Regions from separate parts of the Hydrogenophaga sp. UC242_53 genome, predicted to be linked through region 2. Evidence: predicted binding sites of a transcription regulator. Region 2 holds the regulator's gene; the other holds the start of a gene.

Region 1 (9,795 bases), 2.3 Mb from region 2:
GTCGTGCCGCGGTACCTGCTGCCGCCCTCGAGGCGCCGTTGGTGCGTGCGACCGACCTAGCCAAGACCTTCGACGTGTCCGTGCCCTGGCTCAATCGCGTGATCGAGCGTCAGCCGCGCCAGCTGTTGCGTGCGGTGGACGGCGTGTCCTTCGACATTCCACGGGGTCAGACGCTGGCCCTGGTGGGCGAGTCGGGCTGCGGCAAGAGCACGGTGGCGCGCCTGCTCGTGGGCTTGTACGAGCCCACGCGGGGTGGTTTCGAGTTCGATGCCAGGACGCGCATGCGGCGTTCAAGACGCCGGAAGGCCGCAAGCTGCGCCGCCGCATCCAGATGATCTTCCAGGACCCGTACGCGAGCCTGAACCCGCGCTGGCGCGTGGAGGACATCATTGCCGAGCCGCTGCGCGAGCACGAGATCGAGACCGAGCCGGTGGCTTTGCGCGCACGGGTGGATGAGTTGCTGAAGTCGGTGGGCCTGTCACCGCTGGACCGCGTGAAGTACCCGCACCAGTTCTCGGGCGGGCAGCGCCAGCGCATTTCCATCGCGCGGGCCCTGCGCACGCAGCCGGAGTTTCTGGTGTGCGATGAGCCCACCTCGGCGCTGGACGTGAGCGTGCAGGCGCAGGTGCTCAACATCATGAAGGACCTGCAGCGCGAGCGCGGGCTGACCTACCTGTTCATCAGCCACAACCTGGCGGTGGTGCGCCACGTGAGCGACCAGGTGGGGGTGATGTACCTGGGGCGGCTGGTGGAGTTGGCGCCCAAGCACACGCTGTTCGACCGGCCGCGCCATCCCTACACGCGCATGCTGCTCGATGCGATTCCGAAGATGCACGACACCGGCAAGGCGCGCACACCGGTCTCGGGTGAGGTGCCCAACCCGCTGAACCCGCCCAGCGGGTGTGCTTTCAATCCGCGTTGTCCGCATGCCAACGACCGCTGCCGCAGCGAGCGTCCGAATCTGCTGGACCTTGGGGGCATTCGCATCGCCTGCCATGCGGTGGAAGAAGGGCGGATCTAGTTTCACGCCACCGGGTGGGCGTTGGCGCGGACGGTGGGTGCTCCCCTCCGCGAATGTCCTCCGGCCCGGCTTCGCCGGGCCTCCCACTTTACGTCGCTGCGGGAAGCACCCGCCGTCCTGGGCCGTTTCTGGCACGCACGATCACGTGTACCTCTTGCTTCGGAGGTTGTTCTTCATTTCCTTGAGCAGGGGCTGGAGCTTGGTGCCGCCGATGCGCAGCGCCAGGCAGGTGGCCACGATGTCGATCACCATCAGGTGCATCAGGCGCGAGGTCATCGGGCTGTAGCGGTCGTAGCCTTCCGGGTGGTCGGCCGAGAGGTGGATGCTGCGCACTCTGCGCCAGCGGTGAGCCGCTGGTGGTGATGACGATCACCGTCGCGCCGTGCTTGCGCGCGATGTCGGCCGCGTCCATCAGATCGCGCGTGCGGCCGGAGTTGGAGATGATCACCACGCAGTCGCCCGGCCCGAGCAGGGACGCACTCATCACTTGCATGTGGCCGTCGCTGTAGGCGATGGCATTGATGCCCAGGCGGAAGAACTTGTGTTGCGCGTCCTGCGCGACGATGCCCGAGTTGCCCGCGCCATAGAACTCGATGCGGCCACGGTTCTTGTAGGTGCGCACCAGGGCGTCCACCGCCTTTTCGATCGCGTGGCTGGAGGCGTCGTTGCGGTACTTCAGGAAGGCCGCCACCGTGTTGTCGATCACCTTGACCAGCACGTCGCTCGTCTTGTCGTCCACGTCCACGCTGCGGTGGATGAACGGCACACCTTCGCTCACCGTGCCGGCGAGCTTGAGCTTGAAGTCCGACAGGCCGTCGTAACCCATGCTGCGGCAGAACCGCACCACCGTGGGTTTGCTCACGTGAGCGCGCTCGGCGAGTTCGGTCACGGGCAGGCTGGCGAAGGTGCGCGGGTCCAGCAGCACGAGCTTGGCCAGCACGTTGCTCGGCAGGCGCCAGCGAGGGCAGGGAGGCTTTGATCCGGTCGAGCATGTTGGGGTTGGTTACATTGAGGGGCGATGCGGTGAAATTTTATTACATCGCCTGGCCGATAATCCGCTGATGAACCAACTTGACGCTCTCAAGCAACTCACCACGGTCGTGGCCGACACGGGCGACTTCAATCAGATTGCAGCCTACGCCCCGCAGGACGCCACGACGAATCCGTCGCTCATCCTGAAGGCGGTCCAGAAGCCCGAGTACGCCCATCTGCTCAAGGACGCTGTCGCGAAGCACGGCGCCCAGGGGTTGGATGAGGTGATGAACCGCTTGCTGGTGGCCTTTGGTGGCGAGATCCTGCGCCTGATCCCGGGCCGGGTCTCGACCGAGGTGGATGCCCGGCTGAGCTTCGACACCGAGGCCACCGTGACCCGCGCGCGCCGCATCATCGAGCTCTACCAGGGTGACGGCGTGCATGTGGACCGTGTGCTGATCAAGATCGCTTCCACCTGGGAAGGCATTCAGGCCGCCGCGCGGCTGGAGCGCGAAGGCATCCACACCAACCTGACGCTGCTGTTCTCGTTCGCCCAGGCGGTGGCCTGTGGCCAGGCCAAGGTGCAGCTGATCTCGCCCTTCGTGGGCCGCATCTACGACTGGTACAAAAAGAGCGCGGGCGCCGGCTGGGACGAGGCCGCAATGGCCGGTGCCAACGACCCGGGCGTGCGTTCGGTGCGCAGCATCTACGAGTTCTACAAGAAGCACGGCATCGCCACCGAGGTGATGGGCGCGAGCTTCCGCAACGTGGGTCAGATCACGGCGCTGGCGGGTTGCGACCTGCTCACCATCAGCCCCGAGCTGCTGGCCCAGCTGGCCGCCAGCGATGCGCCCTTGAGCCGGGCACTGGACGCCAGCGCCGCCCAGTCGTTGGACATCCCCTTCGTGACCCACGACGAAGCCAGCTTCCGCTTCGCCCTGAACGAGGATGCGATGGCGACCGAGAAACTGGCCGAAGGCATCCGGGCGTTCGTGGCGGACACGATCAAGCTCGAAGCCTTGATGAAGTAGCTCGAGCCGAGCCCAAAACAAAAAGCCCCGCGATTTCTCGCGGGGCTTTTTGTTTTGGGCTTTCGTCAGTGTGCAGTGATGCATTCCGACGCAGCCTGAGGTGCCAGGCCAAGGCGCAAGGGCGTAGACAGTGGCAGCGCCACGGCAAGCCCTTGCAACGCCGGCATGGCGTCTCAGGCAAGGAGAGCTTACATGCCCATGCCGCCCATGTCGCCCATGCCACCCATGCCGCCACCCGGCATCGCAGGTGCGTCGTCCTTCGGGGACTCGGCGACCATGGCTTCGGTCGTCAGCATCAGGCTGGACACCGATGCGGCGTTCTGCAGCGCGGTGCGGGTGACCTTCGTCGGGTCCAGAATGCCCATCTCGATCATGTCACCGTAGGTGTCGTTGGCGGCGTTGAAGCCGTAGTTGCCCTTGCCGGCCAGGATGGCGTTGACCACCACCGACGGTTCGCCACCGGCGTTGGCCACGATTTCGCGCAGGGGCGCTTCGATGGCCTTGAGCACCAGCTTGATGCCGGCGTCCTGATCAGCGTTGTCACCCTTGATGGTGCCAGCGGCTTGGCGGGCGCGCAGCAGGGCCACGCCACCACCGGCCACGATGCCTTCTTCCACGGCAGCGCGGGTGGCGTGCAGGGCGTCTTCCACGCGGGCCTTCTTTTCCTTCATCTCGACTTCGGTGGCGGCACCGACCTTGATGACGGCCACGCCGCCGGCCAGCTTGGCCACGCGCTCTTGCAGCTTCTCGCGGTCGTAGTCGCTGGTGGCTTCTTCGATCTGCACGCGCACTTGCTTGACGCGGGCTTCGATGTCAGCGGCAGCGCCGGCACCGTCGATGATGGTGGTGTTTTCCTTGCCGATTTCCACGCGCTTGGCCTGGCCCAGGTCGGCCAGGGTCACCTTCTCGAGCGTCAGGCCCACTTCTTCAGCGATGACCTTGCCGCCGGTCAGGATGGCGATGTCTTCCAGCATGGCCTTGCGGCGGTCGCCGAAGCCAGGGGCCTTCACAGCCACGACCTTCAGGATGCCGCGGATGGTGTTGACCACCAGCGTCGCCAGGGCTTCGCCTTCGACGTCTTCGGCAATGATCAGCAGCGGACGGCCAGCCTTGGCGACTTGCTCCAGCGTGGGCAGCAGGTCACGGATGTTGGAAACCTTCTTGTCGTACAGCAGCACGAAGGGGTTGTCCAGCAGCGCCGATTGCTTCTCGGGGTTGTTGATGAAGTAGGGCGACAGGTAGCCGCGGTCGAACTGCATGCCTTCGACGACGTCGAGTTCGTTCTGCAGCGACTTGCCGTCTTCCACGGTGATCACGCCTTCCTTGCCGACCTTGTCCATGGCATTGGCGATGATCTCGCCGATGCTGGTGTCGCTGTTGGCGGAGATGGAACCGACCTGGGCGATTTCCTTGCTGGTGGTGGTGGCCTTGGAGGCCTTCTTCAGCTCGGCGATCAGGGCTTCCACGGCCTTGTCGATGCCGCGCTTGAGGTCCATCGGGTTCATGCCGGCGGCCACGTACTTCATGCCTTCGCGCACGATGGCCTGGGCCAGCACGGTGGCGGTGGTGGTGCCGTCACCGGCGTTGTCGGACGTCTTGGAAGCAACTTCCTTGACCATCTGCGCGCCCATGTTCTGGAGCTTGTCCTTGAGTTCGATTTCCTTGGCCACGGACACACCGTCCTTGGTCACGGTGGGGGCGCCGAAGGAGCGCTCGAGCACCACGTTGCGGCCCTTGGGGCCCAGGGTGACCTTGACCGCGTTGGCCAGGATGTTCACGCCTTCAACCATGCGTGCGCGGGCTTCGCCGCCGAAAATGACGTCTTTTGCTGCCATGTTGTTTCTCCGGAAAAATTGAGGTGTTCAGTTACTTGGACTCGACGACCGCGAACAGGTCGTCTTCCTTCATGACCAGCAGTTCGTCGCCAGCGACCTTGACGGTCTGGCCGCTGTACTTGCCGAACAGAACGCGGTCACCGACCTTGACGTTCATGGCGGACAGTTCGCCCTTGTCGTTTTTCTTGCCGGGACCGACCGCCAGGACTTCGCCCTGATCGGGCTTTTCGGCGGCGGCGTCGGGGATGACGATGCCGGAGGCGGTCTTGGTTTCGCTGTCAATGCGCTTGACGATCACGCGATCGGCGAGAGGACGAAGGTTCATTGCATCTCCTGGGTATGGAACAGATGGGGTTTGTTCAGAACGGCGGTGCCAGCCCGGACGGGCCAGCGGATACCGCTGATCGACATGGCGTCGGGTGTTAGCACTCAACGCCAGCGAGTGCTAATCATAAGGGCGCCGGAACCCCATTTCAAGATCGAAGGGGTTTATTTCTGATGCGATGGGTCTGCGCACTGCGGAAAGCCACTCATCCTTCGCTTCCGTGCCACTGAACTTTCTCCTCGTCCAAGATTTGCCACATTATGAAATAGTTGGCTCTCGCGGTTGTCACAACTCGCGGAGTCACTCCGAGTTCTTGACCTCAGTCAGCTTAGAAGCGGGTTATTCGCTCTCTTAGCTCAAGAGTGGCGAATTGCTTTATCCAGCGCTGCCCTAGATCCCGACTAAGTGGGGCCGTTTGCCGCGATCTGCCGTGAGGCAACGTGCAGCGTGAGGAGTCGGTCGACGCCGACCGGTGGACTTCGAGTGAGCGCCATCAAGCTGACGTTGGTTCGACTACCGGCACTTTGTTAAGCGGCGGCTATGGAAAGTACGTCCTCAGCCTCGCCTTTAGCGATAGCGTTCGACGAGTCAATTGCTTGGCAGACGAGCACCACCATGGCCCCGATGGTGCCCGGCACGGCAGATGTCGAATGTAAAGTTGGTGGGCGCAAGGGCTGTCCGACTCCCTTGTAACCCCGGATAGCGCAGAGATACCGCGCGATACCCTAGGCGATACGCTTGATACGCGCGATACCGAGTTTTGTTCATAAGTTATTGATCGCAATGCGAAAAATTTCCAAAAAATTAGTGACTCAGATCTGAGTCACTAATTTTTTGACATATCTCACCTGTCTCGCGATGCCGAAAAGGTCGACTGCTCATTGACTGGGCGTTTGCGTTCCTGCCGCAGACATGGAAAATTCAAGGTATCGAACTGCTCCCAGTGCAACATGAAAACCAAGCCCGATAAAGCTCCCGCAGCGGCAGCGCCAGCGCCAGTGCCACTGCCGGCAACAACCCTTGAAACCGCAGTGGACGTCGCGGTGCCGCCGGCCTTGCCCCCAGGCGCACTCAGTGTCGACGGTCTTAGTGCGCTCCTCGCCGCCAAGGTCGAAGCGCCGAACGTCAAGCAGGCTCAGAAAAAAGGTGAGAAGGCCAGGCAGACAAATATCGACTTACGAAAGGTGCACTGGGCTGATGTCAAGGATGAGGATATCTGGCTGCTGAGCAATGAGCACAAACGCTTCGGATTCGCCCAGGTGCCGCGCACGCTGTCCATCGTGATCAACATCATCAACGAGATCGCCAAGAGGAAGTGCGGGAAGGCCGTTCCGGCTGGCAAGACGTACTTTGCCCTGTGGCTTCACCACTATGGTGAAGGCCTCGTGCGGATCGCCAGCGAGGCACAGATCGCATACGAGGCCGGGTACGGGGGTCAGCGCAATGTCTCCACGTTCAGGCAGCACATGGAAGTGCTGAAAGAAATCGGCTTCATCGACTTCCGCAAGGGGGTGAAGGGCCCCATGCACTACGTGCTGCTGCTGAACCCGTACAACGTCATGAAGCGCCTCCGCGAGCAGAAGGATGACACGGGCGAGAAACTGGTTTCCGACGAGCAGTACGCGGCACTGGTTGAGCGCGTGAACGACATTGGCTCACGCAGCGAACTAGGGGAGTGAGCCATGCAGCGCAATGTGATCGAAGAGTTCTACCGCGAGCTGGAGGCCACCAACGAAACGTACGTGCGCAAGCGGCTTCTGACCGGTGGCTACGCGGGCTGGAAGTACAAGCATGCCAAACAGTTTCTTGACGCTAGGGACACAGCACGCGCGGAACAGCGTGCTGTGTGGATGACACGCTGGACCATGCTCGCGGCAATCGGAGGGTTGGGTGCCGTTGTTGTTGCCGTTGTGTCGTTATGGCACAAATGAACTTCCGACGCGCCACGCTGACCTGAGGCCACTTGGCCCACTTCTTGGCGTTAGCGCTTTGACGCGACCTTTACTCGCATGCTAACGCTGCTCGGCCAAGCGCCAAATGCTCCCATCAAACAGCGTCCGTGTCGACTACCGGTTCGATCCGACAGCAGAGTATGACAGCGTGGGGTGAGGGCTGACCTTGGTCCGTGCTGGACGTGTTCTCGCCATCGACGAACCAGACTGCGGCCTCCTCGATGATCATGGCTACCAGTAGAGATAGTGCGAAGAACAATTTCGGCCCGAATGGCAGCAGGATGGGACGAGCAGTGCGTCGGGTCCCACGCACTAGAGACAGGAGCGAGTGGTAAGCATCGACCGGCTCCATCACCCCATACTCCATCTGCTTGTCATTCAACTCCTGCAGCAAGTCCTTGTTCTGCTCCTGCACCTCCTCCAGATACTTCTCTTCAGGAGAGGTCGGTACAAACAGCCAGGTGTCTCCCGGCTCCAAATACTCAGCCGCACCGATAGCTTTGCCCTTCTCATACCCCAACGCCACGATTAGCTCGATTGGGTTGTCCGGCGCTGCAGTCCAGCCCGCAAAATCGTCGTTCACCGGTGCTATGCGGCGGATGGCGGAGGACCATTGAGCAGTTGGCTTCACATAGCGCGCCAAGCTGTAGCCAATTTGAAGGTCCACCGGCCCGCTGCGCGCAAGGCGTTTAATCTCCGAAAAGATGGCGCCCATCTGCTGGCGCGACAGACAAGACACGTCAACAAATATCGACGCGGTGCCGCTGCCGTTGCGCGAGAAGGCACGAATGGCATCACATGTGTCGCGACATGTCAGACGTTCAACCTCGAGGCGCTTTGAGAATCGGGCTTCACCTTGGGCTCCATACCCGACCGCAATCATCCGCGCGTCCAGATCGCCTTCAGCCGTCAGCAGCATCAGAAGATTCCGTCTCCGCCGACCTTCGCCGTCTCCAACGATGATCAATGCGGGCTCGCTGCTGAGCACTGCAGAAGTCGCCTTGCCTTCTATGTTTACCTGCGTGAGGTTTCTGATGGCCAGCTTCAAAACAGCCCGTCCTGCTTCCAAGCCCCGGATTGCTCCGGTGGCGGTTCATCAACTTTCGCTTCTCTCTTCCGATCCACGGGAGGTGGATTGAGGATCGCTGACAAGGACACTGGCTTCGACTTGCGCATCGGCAACTTGAAGATCGGCGCTAGGAGATAAGTCAACCTGAAGCGCTTGCCCCGAAGCGACCGGTATCCACCGACCGTCCCGGGCGATTCAAAGCAGACGATCGCGCCGTGGTTCATCGCGATCCGCAAGGCGTTCTCGACATCATCGTCGACGTCGTTGTCTACGATGAAGGAGAGCGGAGGATCCTCGACAAAGTCGGCGGTGACTAGGCGGTCATGAAAGTAGTCGCCTATCTTTTCCAGCACCTGGAAAACCGATGCGGAAGTCTTGATTGAATGGAACTGCTCACTGGCCAGGGCCTGCAACATCTCAGAGTACCGCTGGCAGTTCCAGAGCACCCCCTCCGTCTGCCGAGGCACTGGCACAGGGAGCTGGCTAAGGTCAGCCTGAGACAGGATGCGTGTGATCAGACCAATAAGCCAACGTGGATTGCCCTCGCTTATCGCCGAGAGAGACTCCCAGCCTGCATAGGTGGCGTTGAATGGCTTCACGCCGCGCTTGCGTCCTTCGGGCCTGCCTCGGTATGCGTTCCGAAACGCAACCAGCGGCGCAACCTTGCGCAGAGTGTTGCCGTTGAAGTCGCTTGGCTGCATCCCCAGTTCCTGTGTGAGGTCGATTTCCTTGCGCTCGAGGAACCTGACGAAGGAAGCATCCTTCTCCGAGAGGGAGACAAAGTGATTTGTGATCTGCTTTGTCGCTGCACGCGTAGCCCGTGCGAACAACCCCAACTGCTCCACCTCTTCACCCTCGTCGACCACAGAGTAGGCTGACGTGCCGAACACGTTGTTAGGGGTTTCACCGCTCAGCCCTGCATAAGACTGACTTCTTGAAAGGAACACGTTTTTGCAGAACTCGCTGGCCTCAGCTTTGTCCGCGTACCAAAGCTCAACCTGTCGGACGTCGTTGAGCTGGCTTGGAGCGGCAACGTCTCGCTGGTAGAGGACATCAGGCCCGCACGGTGCCAGCGCGACCTTTAACAGGAGCTTCTGACCGCCGCTCGCTCGCATAGAAGCCAGTACCGTCTGCTGCAAATGCATCGGCGCCACCTCGAACTCGTCAAGGAGCAGGCACCAACGATGGTCTGACCGGCCATACATGGCGTCAAACGCCTGCAGTCCCTGGGACGTCGCTTCCATCATGTCGAGGCCAAGATAGTCGCAGCTGCGAACAACTGCTTCTCCGACCGCCTCCGGCCCAAGCGATGCGCACAGGTGCGCCTGGCTTTTGATGTCCAGCAGACGGAGGCGCAGTGCTTCTACCAAGCTGGCTGGGGACAGCGAGATCGGCTTGAGGCGCCACAACGCTGCGATTGACTTGATCGCGGCCTCCAGTTCGGTCTGCGTTGGATGTAGTTCGCCATCAACGAGGTTGTTGCCGCGCCGAACGGGGTTCAAAAGAACATGCCGCTCGATCCCGTTGGCAACCGCCAGCAGTACGTGCGTCACGAACGCGGCCTGCGAGAACAGGATGCCAACCCGTTCG
Region 2 (9,795 bases):
GCGCGCCGGTACAGCTCCGGATCCTTCTGGCGGCGTGCCGCGTCCAGGATGAGCGAATAGCCCGTGCCCGGCTCACCCGCGCTGACATTGAGTTCGCCCAGCAGCAGTTGGTAGAAGAGGGGCGCGTTGAGGGCCGAATTGACCACGGCAGGCTCGCTTGCGGGGGGCTGGGCGGCGGCTGCGGGTGGCGCGGCCGGTGGGGCAGGCTGCGCGGCCGCGCCAAAAGCCAAGCCCAAGAGAACCAGGGTCGCGGTGCGGTGCAAGGTGTTCATCGGGTCATGATAATGGGAAGGGTTCAGGGGCACGGGGGTGTGACCCCAAGACCGCACCGGCGTTCCGGACCCCTGCAGAAAAACCACCCGCCATGCCCGAATTGCCCGAAGTCGAAGTCACGCGCCGCAGCTTTGCCGACCGCATCGCGGGCGCCCAGGTGCGTGCGCTGTCCCTGGGCAAGCCGCTGCGCTGGCCTCTGGGCTGTGAGCCTTCGAGCCTGGCCGGGCGCCAGGTGCGCTCGGTGGCGCGGCGCGGCAAGTACCTTCTGGTGCATCTGGACGAGGGGGTGTTGCTGTTGCACCTGGGCATGTCGGGCAGCCTGCAGTTCGCCCCCAGCCTGCCGCCGCGCGGCGTGCACGACCACTTCGAACTGTTGACCAGCCACGGGGTGCTGCGCCTGCACGACCCGCGCCGCTTTGGTGCGGTGGTCTATGCCCCGTCTCTGGAGGACGCCCGGGTGCTCAAGCTGTTGGGCGGCCTGGGGGTCGAGCCCCTGGAGATCGGCTTCGATGCAGTGAGTTTCCACCGGGCCCTGAAGCTGCGGCGCTCCGCCATCAAGCAGGTGCTGATGGCGGGCGACATCGTCGTGGGCGTGGGCAACATCTATGCGTCGGAGGCGCTGTTCATGTCGGGCATTCACCCCGCGCTGCGCGCCGATCGCCTGAGCAAGCCCCGCGCGGCGCGGCTGCACGCGGCCATTGTGTCGGTGCTGCAGCGAGCGGTGGCGTTGGGAGGCAGCACCTTGCGCGACTTCTCCAGTGCCGAAGGGCAGAGCGGCTACTTCCAGCTCGATGCCATGGTCTATGGCCGCGAGGGCCAGCCCTGCCGGGTCTGCGGGACGCCGGTCAAGGCGATGCGGCAGGGCCAACGGTCCACATTCTTCTGCCCCGTGTGTCAGAAAAAGTGACGCGCCAGCGGTGCGGTTTTGTGCCCGGGCGCCCGGCTGTCGGTCTTTCCGACCGGTCAGCTTTCTCCTGTGTGCCGATGCTATATTGACCTATTGACAGAGACACAAGGCCCATGAGCTTCAACCAGGAATTCGATCAGCACGGTGTGTGGCGCAAGCAGTTTGCCTTGCGCCTGAAGCTGTTGTCCGAATGGTTGACCGACCACGACCTCATGGAGTCTGGCGTGCGAGAGCGCCTCGACCAGCTGCATGCGCAGGTCAAGAACGACAAGATCATGGTGGCCTTCGTGGCCGAGTTCTCGCGTGGCAAGTCCGAGCTGATCAACGCGGTGTTCTTCGCCGGTTATGGCCGTCGCATCATGCCCGCCAGCGCCGGGCGCACCACCATGTGCCCCACCGAGCTGGGCTATGACGCGGAAGTGCCGCCGTGCCTGCGCCTGCTGCCCATCGAAACCCGCCTGCAACCGCAATCTTTGCTGGACTGGCGCAATGCGCTGGAGAAGTGGGAGCGGGTCGATCTCGACGTGAACGACCCCAAGCAGCTGGCGCGCGCGATCCAGAAGGTGGCCGAGGTGCGCCGCGTGACGCAGGCGGAAGCGGCGGCGCTGGGGTTCTGGCACGACGAGGTGCCCGAAGACAACCCCTTGCCTGGCCCGGACGGCCTGATCGAGGTGCCGAAATGGCGGCATGCCTTGATCAACATGGCGCACCCCTTGCTCAAGCAAGGCCTGGTGATTCTTGATACCCCGGGCCTCAACGCCATCGGCGCCGAACCGGAGCTCACCGTGAGCCTGCTGCCGCAGGCGCACGCGGTGGTGTTCATCCTCGCGGCCGACACCGGCGTGACCAAGTCCGACCTGACCATCTGGCGCCAGCACCTTGCGGTGTTGGGCGAGGGGCGCGAGTCCCGGCTGGTGGTGCTCAACAAGATCGACACCATGTGGGACGCACTGAGCTCGCCCGAGCAGGTGCAGTTGCAGATCGCTTCGCAGCGCACCGACTCGGCCGAGATCCTTGGCCTGTCGCCGCGCCAGGTGCTGGCGGTGTCGGCGCAGAAGGGCCTGCTGGCCAAGGTGCACCGCGACAAGAAGCTGCTGGCCGCCAGCAACCTGATGGAGCTGGAGACCGCTCTGGGCGTGGATCTGCTGGGTCAGCGCCGCAAGATCCTGGGCGCGGCCGTCGCCAATGGCATCCAGGCGCTTCGCTCGGAAACCGGCCGCATGGTGCACACCCGAGCGCGCGATCTGGTGGAGCAGATCCAGGAACTCGAAGGCTTGCGCGGCAAGAACACCGGTGTGATCAAGCAGATGCGCCTGCGCATCGAGCAGGAGCAGGCCGACTTCGATGCGAGCGGTGCCAAGATCCAGGCGGTGCGCTCGGTGCACCTGCGCCTGCTCAAGGACCTGTTCGCCATGCTCAGCTCTTCCCATCTCAAGGCCGAGGTGGCGACCCTGGGCAAGGCCTTGAAGCAGCCCGGCATCAAGCTGGGCGTGCGCCGCGCCTACGACCACACCTTCGACCGCCTGCGCACCGACATGGGCAAGGCCGATCGCATGGCGGGTGACATCCAGTCCATGCTGGAAGGCAGCTTCAAGAACCTCAATGCCGAGTACGGTTTCTCGCTGCAGGCGCCCACGCCGCCGCGCCTGGGACAGTACGTGAAGGACCTCGACCTGATCGAGAAAAGCCACCTGCAGTACCTCAGCCTGGGCAACGCGCTGCGCCTGGCGCAGCCCGAGTTTGCCGAGCGCCTGGCGCGTGCGCTCATGAGCCGGCTGCGCGTGGTGTACGACACCGCGGTCAACGAGGTGGAGCTGTGGAACAAATCCGCCGCCGCCCAGCTCGACGCGCAGTTGCGCGAGCGCCGCCGCAATTTCAGCCGGCGCATCGAGGCCGTGTCGCGCATCCAGCAGGCCGCTGGTGGTCTGGACGAACGCATCCGGGAGCTGCAATCGCACCAGGCCGAGCTGAATCAGCTCGACGTCAAACTGGCCGAGCTCACCGACCACCTGCTGGCCGCACCCGAAGAAGAACCCTCCGACGAAGCGCTCGCGGCATGAGCGCCGAGGCGATTTCGGTGAACCCCGTGGGGACTGCACTGCCCATGACTTTTGCGCCCCGGCTCATTGAATGGCAGCGCCACTCGGGCCGCAGTGGCCTGCCCTGGCAGAACACCCGCGATCCCTACCGGGTGTGGCTGTCGGAGGTCATGCTGCAGCAAACCCAGGTCAGCACCGTGCTGTCCTATTACCCCCGTTTCCTGGAGCGTTTCCCGGACGTGCGTGCCTTGGCCGCGGCCTTGCCCGATGACGTGATGGCCTTGTGGAGCGGCCTGGGCTACTACAGCAGGGCGCGCAACCTGCACCGCTGCGCGCAGGCGGTGGTGAAGGACCACCAGGGCGTGTTCCCCGACACGGCCGAGCAACTCGAGACCCTGCCGGGCATCGGTGCCTCCACCGCCGCGGCGATCGCGGCGTTCTGCCACGGCGAGCGCATCTCCATCCTCGATGGCAATGTGCGCCGGGTGTTGTCGCGCCTGCTTGCCTTCGAAGGTGACTTGGCGCAGGCCGGGCCGCAGCGCGAACTCTGGTCGCTCGCCCAGGCCTTGTTGCCGGACGCCCCCACGCGCGAGGACATGACGGCCTACACGCAGGGTTTGATGGACCTGGGCGCGACGGTGTGTCAGCGCACCAAGCCGCTGTGCGGGCGCTGCCCGGTGCAGATGGTGTGCCGCGCGCACGGGACGGATCAGATTTCGCGCTTCCCGGTCAAGACCCGCCGTGTGGCACGCCGTTTCGAGAACTGGTGGCTGTTGCTGGTGCGGGGCACCGGTGCCGATGGGCAACAAGCCTTCTGGCTGGAGCGCCGGCCCGCACCGGGCATCTGGGCCGGGCTGTACTGCCCGCCCGTGTTCGCCGATGAGCCGGCCTTGCAGGCGTCGCTGTCATCCGGGTTTGCCCGGCGGCTGCAGCCGCTCGAGCCGGTGTCGCACAGCCTGACCCACCGGGAGTTGCGCCTGCACCCCTTGCTGCTGGATCTGCGGGAAGGTCAAGGGTCTGACGGTTTGCCCGAAGGCCAATGGGTGCCCGCAGGCGCCTTGATCGACCACGGTCTGCCGACGCCTGTGCGCCAGCTGTTGTCGGCCTTGAGTTAACTCAGCTCGGCCGCCTGGCTCGCCGGCCCGGGCCAGTTGTCGTCTTCGCGGTGGCGCACGCGCGTGAACCAGTCGGGCGCGAAGGTGTCGGCCAGCCGCTCCACCAGGTACACCGAGCGGTGCTGGCCGCCGGTGCAGCCGATCGCCACCGTCACGTAGCTGCGGTGGTCGCGCAGCATCTGTGGCAGCCAGTGGCGCAGGAAGGCGGTGATCTGCTCTTCCATCTGTCCCACCTCGGGCTGGGCCGCGAGGTACGCGGCCACCGGGGCATCGAGCCCGCTCAAGGGTTTGAGTTCGGGTTCGTAGTGCGGGTTGGGCAGCATGCGCACGTCGAACACGAAGTCGGCGTCCATGGGAATGCCGCGCTTGAACGCGAAGGACTCGAACACCAGCGTCAGGGGCGCCTGCGTCGCACCGAGCAGGTCCTTGATCTGGCTGCGCAGGCGCGTGGGACGGATCAGGCTGGTGTCGAGCACGAGCGCCTGCTCTCGCAATTCGGCCAGCAGCTCGCGTTCGTGTTCGATCGCGTCGGTCAGCGCGCGGTGCTGGTCGTGGGCCTGCTTGAGCGAGAGGGGGTGCAGGCGGCGCGTTTCCGAGAAGCGGCGCACCAGCGTGTCGGTGGTGGCGTCCAGGAACACCGTGGTGAGGTGCACCGGCCGGTGGGCGCGGCGCTGCAGCTGGGCCAGGCGTTTGGGCAGGCCCGGCAGCGAGGCGGCACTGCGCACATCCATGGCGATCGCACCCCGGGGTGCCTGGTTGCTCTGCTCCAGTTCGATGAAGGACTCGAGCAATTCGGGTGGCAGGTTGTCCACGCAGTAGAAGCCCACGTCTTCGAGCGCGGTGAGCGCCACCGATTTGCCTGAGCCGGACATGCCGGTGATCAGGACCAGGTGGATCGGGGTGTCGTCAATCGGGTTCATGGCAGCGGCTGCGTTCTTCACACGGCCAGCATTTCGCGGGCATGCGCCAGCGAGATTTCGGACTGTTCGCCACCGCCCAGCATGCGGGCGAGTTCGCGCACGCGCGCGTCGGTGGCGATGGGCTCCACGGTGCTCTGGGTCTGGCGACCCACGGCCTGCTTGCTCACGAGCAGGTGGTGGTCGGCGCAAGCGGCCACCTGGGGCAGGTGGGTCACGGCGAGCACCTGGCGGTCCTTGCCGAGTTGGCGCAGCAACTGGCCCACGGTGTGGGCCACGGCCCCACCGATGCCCGAGTCCACCTCGTCGAAGATCAGCGTGGGCGCCTGGCCCAAGCGGCTGGTGACGACCGAGATCGCCAAAGCGATGCGAGACAGCTCACCGCCCGAAGCCACCTTGCCGACCGGCTTGGGTGTGGCGCCCGCGTGGCCGGCGACGCGGAACTCGACCTGCTCCGCGCCCTGGGCCTGGGGTTCTTCCAGCGGCAGCAAGGCCACTTCGAACACCCCGCCCTGCATGCCCAGCGTCTGCATGGTGGCGGTGACGGCCTTGGACAGCTTGGGGGCGGCCTTCTGCCGTTCCTTGCTGATGGCCTGCAAGGCGGTGCCAAAGGTCTTCCAGTCGGCGCGCTCGGCGCGTTGCAGGGCTTCGATGTCCAGCGCCTGATCCACCTGGGCGAGTTCGGCCTTCCATTGCGCGTGCACCTCGGCCAGCTCTTCCGGGGTGCGGCGGTAGCGCCGCGCCAGCGAGACCCAGAGCGACAGGCGCTGGTCCAGCGCCTCCAGGCTGGCGGGGTCCTGTTCGGTGTGGCGGCTGTACTGGTGCAGGCTGTGCACGGTGTCCTGCACCTGAGCGAGCGCGGCCTCCAGCGCTTCGATGGCGCTGGCGAACTGCGGTTCGATGTGGGCCTGTGCCTGAAGGGCCGAGAGTGCGCGGTGGATCAGGGCGGCGGCGTTGGTATCGTCTTCGTCCAGCGCGTTCGCGGCGACCTGGGCTGCGTCCAGCAAGCCCTGGGCGTTGGCCAGCCGGCTGTGCTGGGTATTGAGCTCTTCCCATTCACCCGGCTGAGGGCTCAGCTTGTCGAGTTCCGCGATCTGCCAGGCAAGGCGTTCGCTTTCCTGCTGCAGCGTGGCCTGTTTTTCGGTGGCGGCTTCCAGCGCCTTGCGGCGTTGGCGCCACTGTGCCCAGGCCCGGGCCGCCGGCGCGGTGTCGATGCCGGCGTAGGCGTCGAGCAGGTCGCGCACCGCATCGGCGCGCGTGAGGCTTTGCCAGGCGTGCTGGCCGTGAATGTCCACCAGGCCATCGGCCAGGGCCTTGAGCTGGGTCACGGTGGCCGCGCTGCCATTGATCCAGGCCCGACTGCGGCCCTCGGTGTCCACGGTGCGGCGCAGCAGCAGGCCGTCTTCGACGGGAAATCCCTGTTCCTCCAGCCACGGCGTGAGCGAAGCGGGGGCATCGAACTCGGCCGCGATGTCGCAGCGCGCCGCACCTTCGCGCACCACGCCACTTTCCGCGCGCGCGCCCAGCGCGAGTTGCAGGGCGTCGATCAGGATGGACTTGCCGGCGCCCGTTTCCCCGGTGAGCACACCAAAGCCGGAGCCGAGCTCCAGTTCGAGGGACTGCACGATGACGAAGTCGCGCAAAACGATGCGTCTGAGGCTCATGGGTGTAAGAGGCGCGGCGTTGATGAAATGGGAGCGCAGCCGCTATTCTGACCGGGCTTTCAGGCCCCTTCGTTCCAGTGCAGCTTTTTGCGCAAGGTGTCGAAGTAGGTCCAGCCCACCGGGTGCAGCAAGCGCAGCGCATGTTCGGAGCGGCGCACCACGATGCGGTCGCCATGCAGCAGGCTGGTGAGCGTCTGCATGTCGAAGTTGGCGCTGGCGTCGCGACCCGAGACGATCTCCACCGCGATCTCGCTGTGCGAAGGAATCACCACCGGCCGGTTGGACAGCGTGTGTGGCGCGATCGGCACCATCACCCAGCCGCCGATGCCGGGGTGGAGCAGGGGGCCACCGGCCGACAGGGCATAGGCGGTAGAGCCGGTGGGCGACGCGATGATGAGGCCGTCGGCGCGCTGGTTCGCCACGAAATGGCCGTCCACCTCCACGCGCAACTCGATCATGCTCGCCACGCCGCCCCGGTTGACCACCACGTCGTTGAGCGCCGTGGCCTCGAACACGCAACGGCCATCGCGCCAGACCGTGGCCGCCATCAGCGCGCGCGCGTCTTCCTCGAACTCGCCGCGCAGCATGGGGCGCAGCTTTTCCTGGTAGCTGTCAAAAGGAATGTCGGTGATGAAGCCCAGCCGACCCTGGTTGATGCCCACCAGTGGCACGCCATAACGCGCGAGCTGGCGCCCGATGCCGAGCATGGTGCCGTCGCCGCCGACCACCAGGGCGAGGTCGCAAGCCTTGCCCATGGCCGGCACGTCGAGCGCCGGATACTGCAGCAAGCCCGTGTTGGCGGCGGTTTCCTTTTCCAGCGAAACGTCGCAGCCTTCGTCGTGCAGGAAGTGCGCGATCTCGTCCACCGCATTGCGCGCACCGGGTGCGTGGTACTTGCCCACAATGACGACATGCGCAAAACGCAGGGGCCGGTTCCATCGGGCGGTCGTGGACCGGGTGTCGGTTGACATGCTCATTCGGAAATTACAACACAGCTTTCCTGTGGCGGAATGGCATAAAACCCTGTGCGTCGGCGGTACCGTCGGGGGCATCCGTCCTTAGAATGAAGCCATGTTGGATGACCGCGCCAAGTTGTTGCTCAAAGCCCTCGTCGAGCGTTACATCGCCGACGGCCAGCCCGTGGGCTCGCGCACGCTCGCCAGGGCCGCCGGCATGGAGCTGTCGCCGGCCACCATCCGCAACGTGATGAGCGATCTCGAGGAGCTTGGGCTGATCGCGAGCCCGCACACCTCGGCCGGCCGCATTCCCACGGCCCGTGGCTACCGGCTGTTTGTGGACACCATGCTCACGGTGCGCCGCGAAAGCCTGCCTACGGTGAGCGACATGGGTGCCCCGGGCATCGAGGCGGGGCAGCCGCATCGTGTCATCAGCAATGCCGCGCAGATGCTGTCCAACCTGTCGCAGTTCGTGGGCGTGGTCATGGCACCCCGGCGCGCCTCGGTGTTCCGCCACATCGAATTCCTCAGCCTGTCCGAACGGCGCGTGCTCGTGATCATCGTGTCGCCCGAGGGCGACGTGCAGAACCGCATCATCCACACGCAGGTCAACTTCACCCAGCCACAACTGCTGGAAGCCGCCAACTTTCTCAATGCCCATTACTCCGGTCTCACCATGGAGGCGGTGCGCGAGCGCCTCAAGACCGAGGTGGACGCCCTGCGCGGCGAGATCGCCGATCTCATGAAGGCGGCGGTCGATATCGGAGCCGAGGCCAGCGAGGCCCAGGACGAGGTGGTGGTGTCGGGCGAACGAAACCTGCTCTCCGTCAGCGAGTTCTCCAGCGACATGGGCAACCTGCGCCGCATGTTCGACCTGTTCGAGCAGAAGACCCAGCTGATCCGTTTGCTCGATGTGTCGGCCCAGGCCGATGGCGTGCGCATCTACATCGGTGGTGAAAGCCAGGTCGTGCCCTACGAAGACCTGTCCGTGGTGACTGCCCCTTATGAGGTGGACGGCCAGGTGGTGGGCACGCTGGGTGTGATCGGCCCCCAGCGCATGTCGTACGAGCGCATGATCCAGATTGTTGATGTCACGGCCAAGCTGGTTGGTAACGCGCTCAGCCACCACAAATAAGCCCCCCTACAATCCTTGGGCGGGCCGTTAGCTCAGTTGGTTAGAGCAGAGGACTCATAATCCTTTGGTCGTTGGTTCAAGTCCAACACGGCCTACCAAAAAAATGCTGCTATAATTCGAGGCTTCGCGGCTGTAGCTCAGTTGGATAGAGTACTTGGCTACGAACCAAGGGGTCGTGGGTTCAATTCCTGCCAGCCGCACCATATGGAAGCCCGCAGCCAAAAGCTGCGGGCTTTTTCATTTTTTGCCTGGGAATCGCCCACCATGAGCAAGGCCTTCACCCGCGAAACCGATTCGGACGATGAAGACGATCTGCCGGCCGCGGCGCCCGTGCCCGGTGGCAAGAACTACATCACCCGCGCCGGCTACGACCGGTTGCGCGCCGAACTGTTCTCGCTGATCGACGACGAACGTCCCAAGATCGTGGACATCGTTCACTGGGCGGCCAGCAATGGCGACCGCTCGGAGAACGGTGACTACCTCTACGGCAAGAAGCGCCTGCGCGAGATTGACCGGCGCATCCGCTTCCTGACCCGCCGGCTCGAGATCGCCGAAGTCGTCGACGCTTCGCTGCACTTTGGTGGCGATCAGGTGTTCTTCGGTGCCACCGTGACCTACGCCGACGACAACGGGCAGGAGACCACCGTGACGATCCGGGGCGTGGACGAAGCCGACAGCGCTCAGGCCCAGGTCAGCTGGATCTCTCCCGTGGCGCGTTCCCTGCTCAAGGCGCGGGTGGGCGATGTGGTGAAGCTCGTGGTGCCTGGCGGCGTGCAGGAGCTCGAAGTG

Evidence for each region. Region 2 encodes HrcA, which represses chaperone genes, less so after heat shock. Its sites were predicted from a motif close to TTAGCACTCNNNNNNNNNGAGTGCTAA; they were not measured.
Region 1: ACFJI0_RS02200 (co-chaperone GroES) is a predicted target of HrcA. The motif match lies at 5,282-5,308, and genes of this name have one in related genera.

The regions. Positions count from the first base shown of each region.
Region 1 is NZ_CP170552.1:412,563-422,357, forward strand. Features, by position in the region: partial or broken gene ACFJI0_RS02180 (ABC transporter ATP-binding protein) at 1-1,021, shown strand, start outside; partial or broken gene ACFJI0_RS02185 (MurR/RpiR family transcriptional regulator) at 1,163-2,013, opposite strand; gene tal (transaldolase) at 2,083-3,024, shown strand; gene groL (chaperonin GroEL) at 3,213-4,859, opposite strand; gene ACFJI0_RS02200 (co-chaperone GroES) at 4,891-5,184, opposite strand; gene ACFJI0_RS02205 (hypothetical protein) at 6,135-6,863, shown strand; gene ACFJI0_RS02210 (hypothetical protein) at 6,867-7,115, shown strand; gene ACFJI0_RS02215 (hypothetical protein) at 7,231-8,184, opposite strand; gene ACFJI0_RS02220 (hypothetical protein) at 8,181-9,795, opposite strand, start outside.
Region 2 is NZ_CP170552.1:3,403,600-3,413,394, reverse strand. Features, by position in the region: gene ACFJI0_RS17210 (tetratricopeptide repeat protein) at 1-146, opposite strand, end outside; gene mutM (bifunctional DNA-formamidopyrimidine glycosylase/DNA-(apurinic or apyrimidinic site) lyase) at 365-1,180, shown strand; gene ACFJI0_RS17200 (dynamin family protein) at 1,294-3,240, shown strand; gene mutY (A/G-specific adenine glycosylase) at 3,285-4,334, shown strand; gene rapZ (RNase adapter RapZ) at 4,331-5,254, opposite strand; gene recN (DNA repair protein RecN) at 5,272-6,915, opposite strand; gene ACFJI0_RS17180 (NAD kinase) at 6,975-7,892, opposite strand; gene hrcA (heat-inducible transcriptional repressor HrcA) at 7,987-9,006, shown strand; tRNA gene ACFJI0_RS17170 (tRNA-Ile) at 9,028-9,104, shown strand; tRNA gene ACFJI0_RS17165 (tRNA-Arg) at 9,133-9,209, shown strand; gene greB (transcription elongation factor GreB) at 9,271-9,795, shown strand, end outside.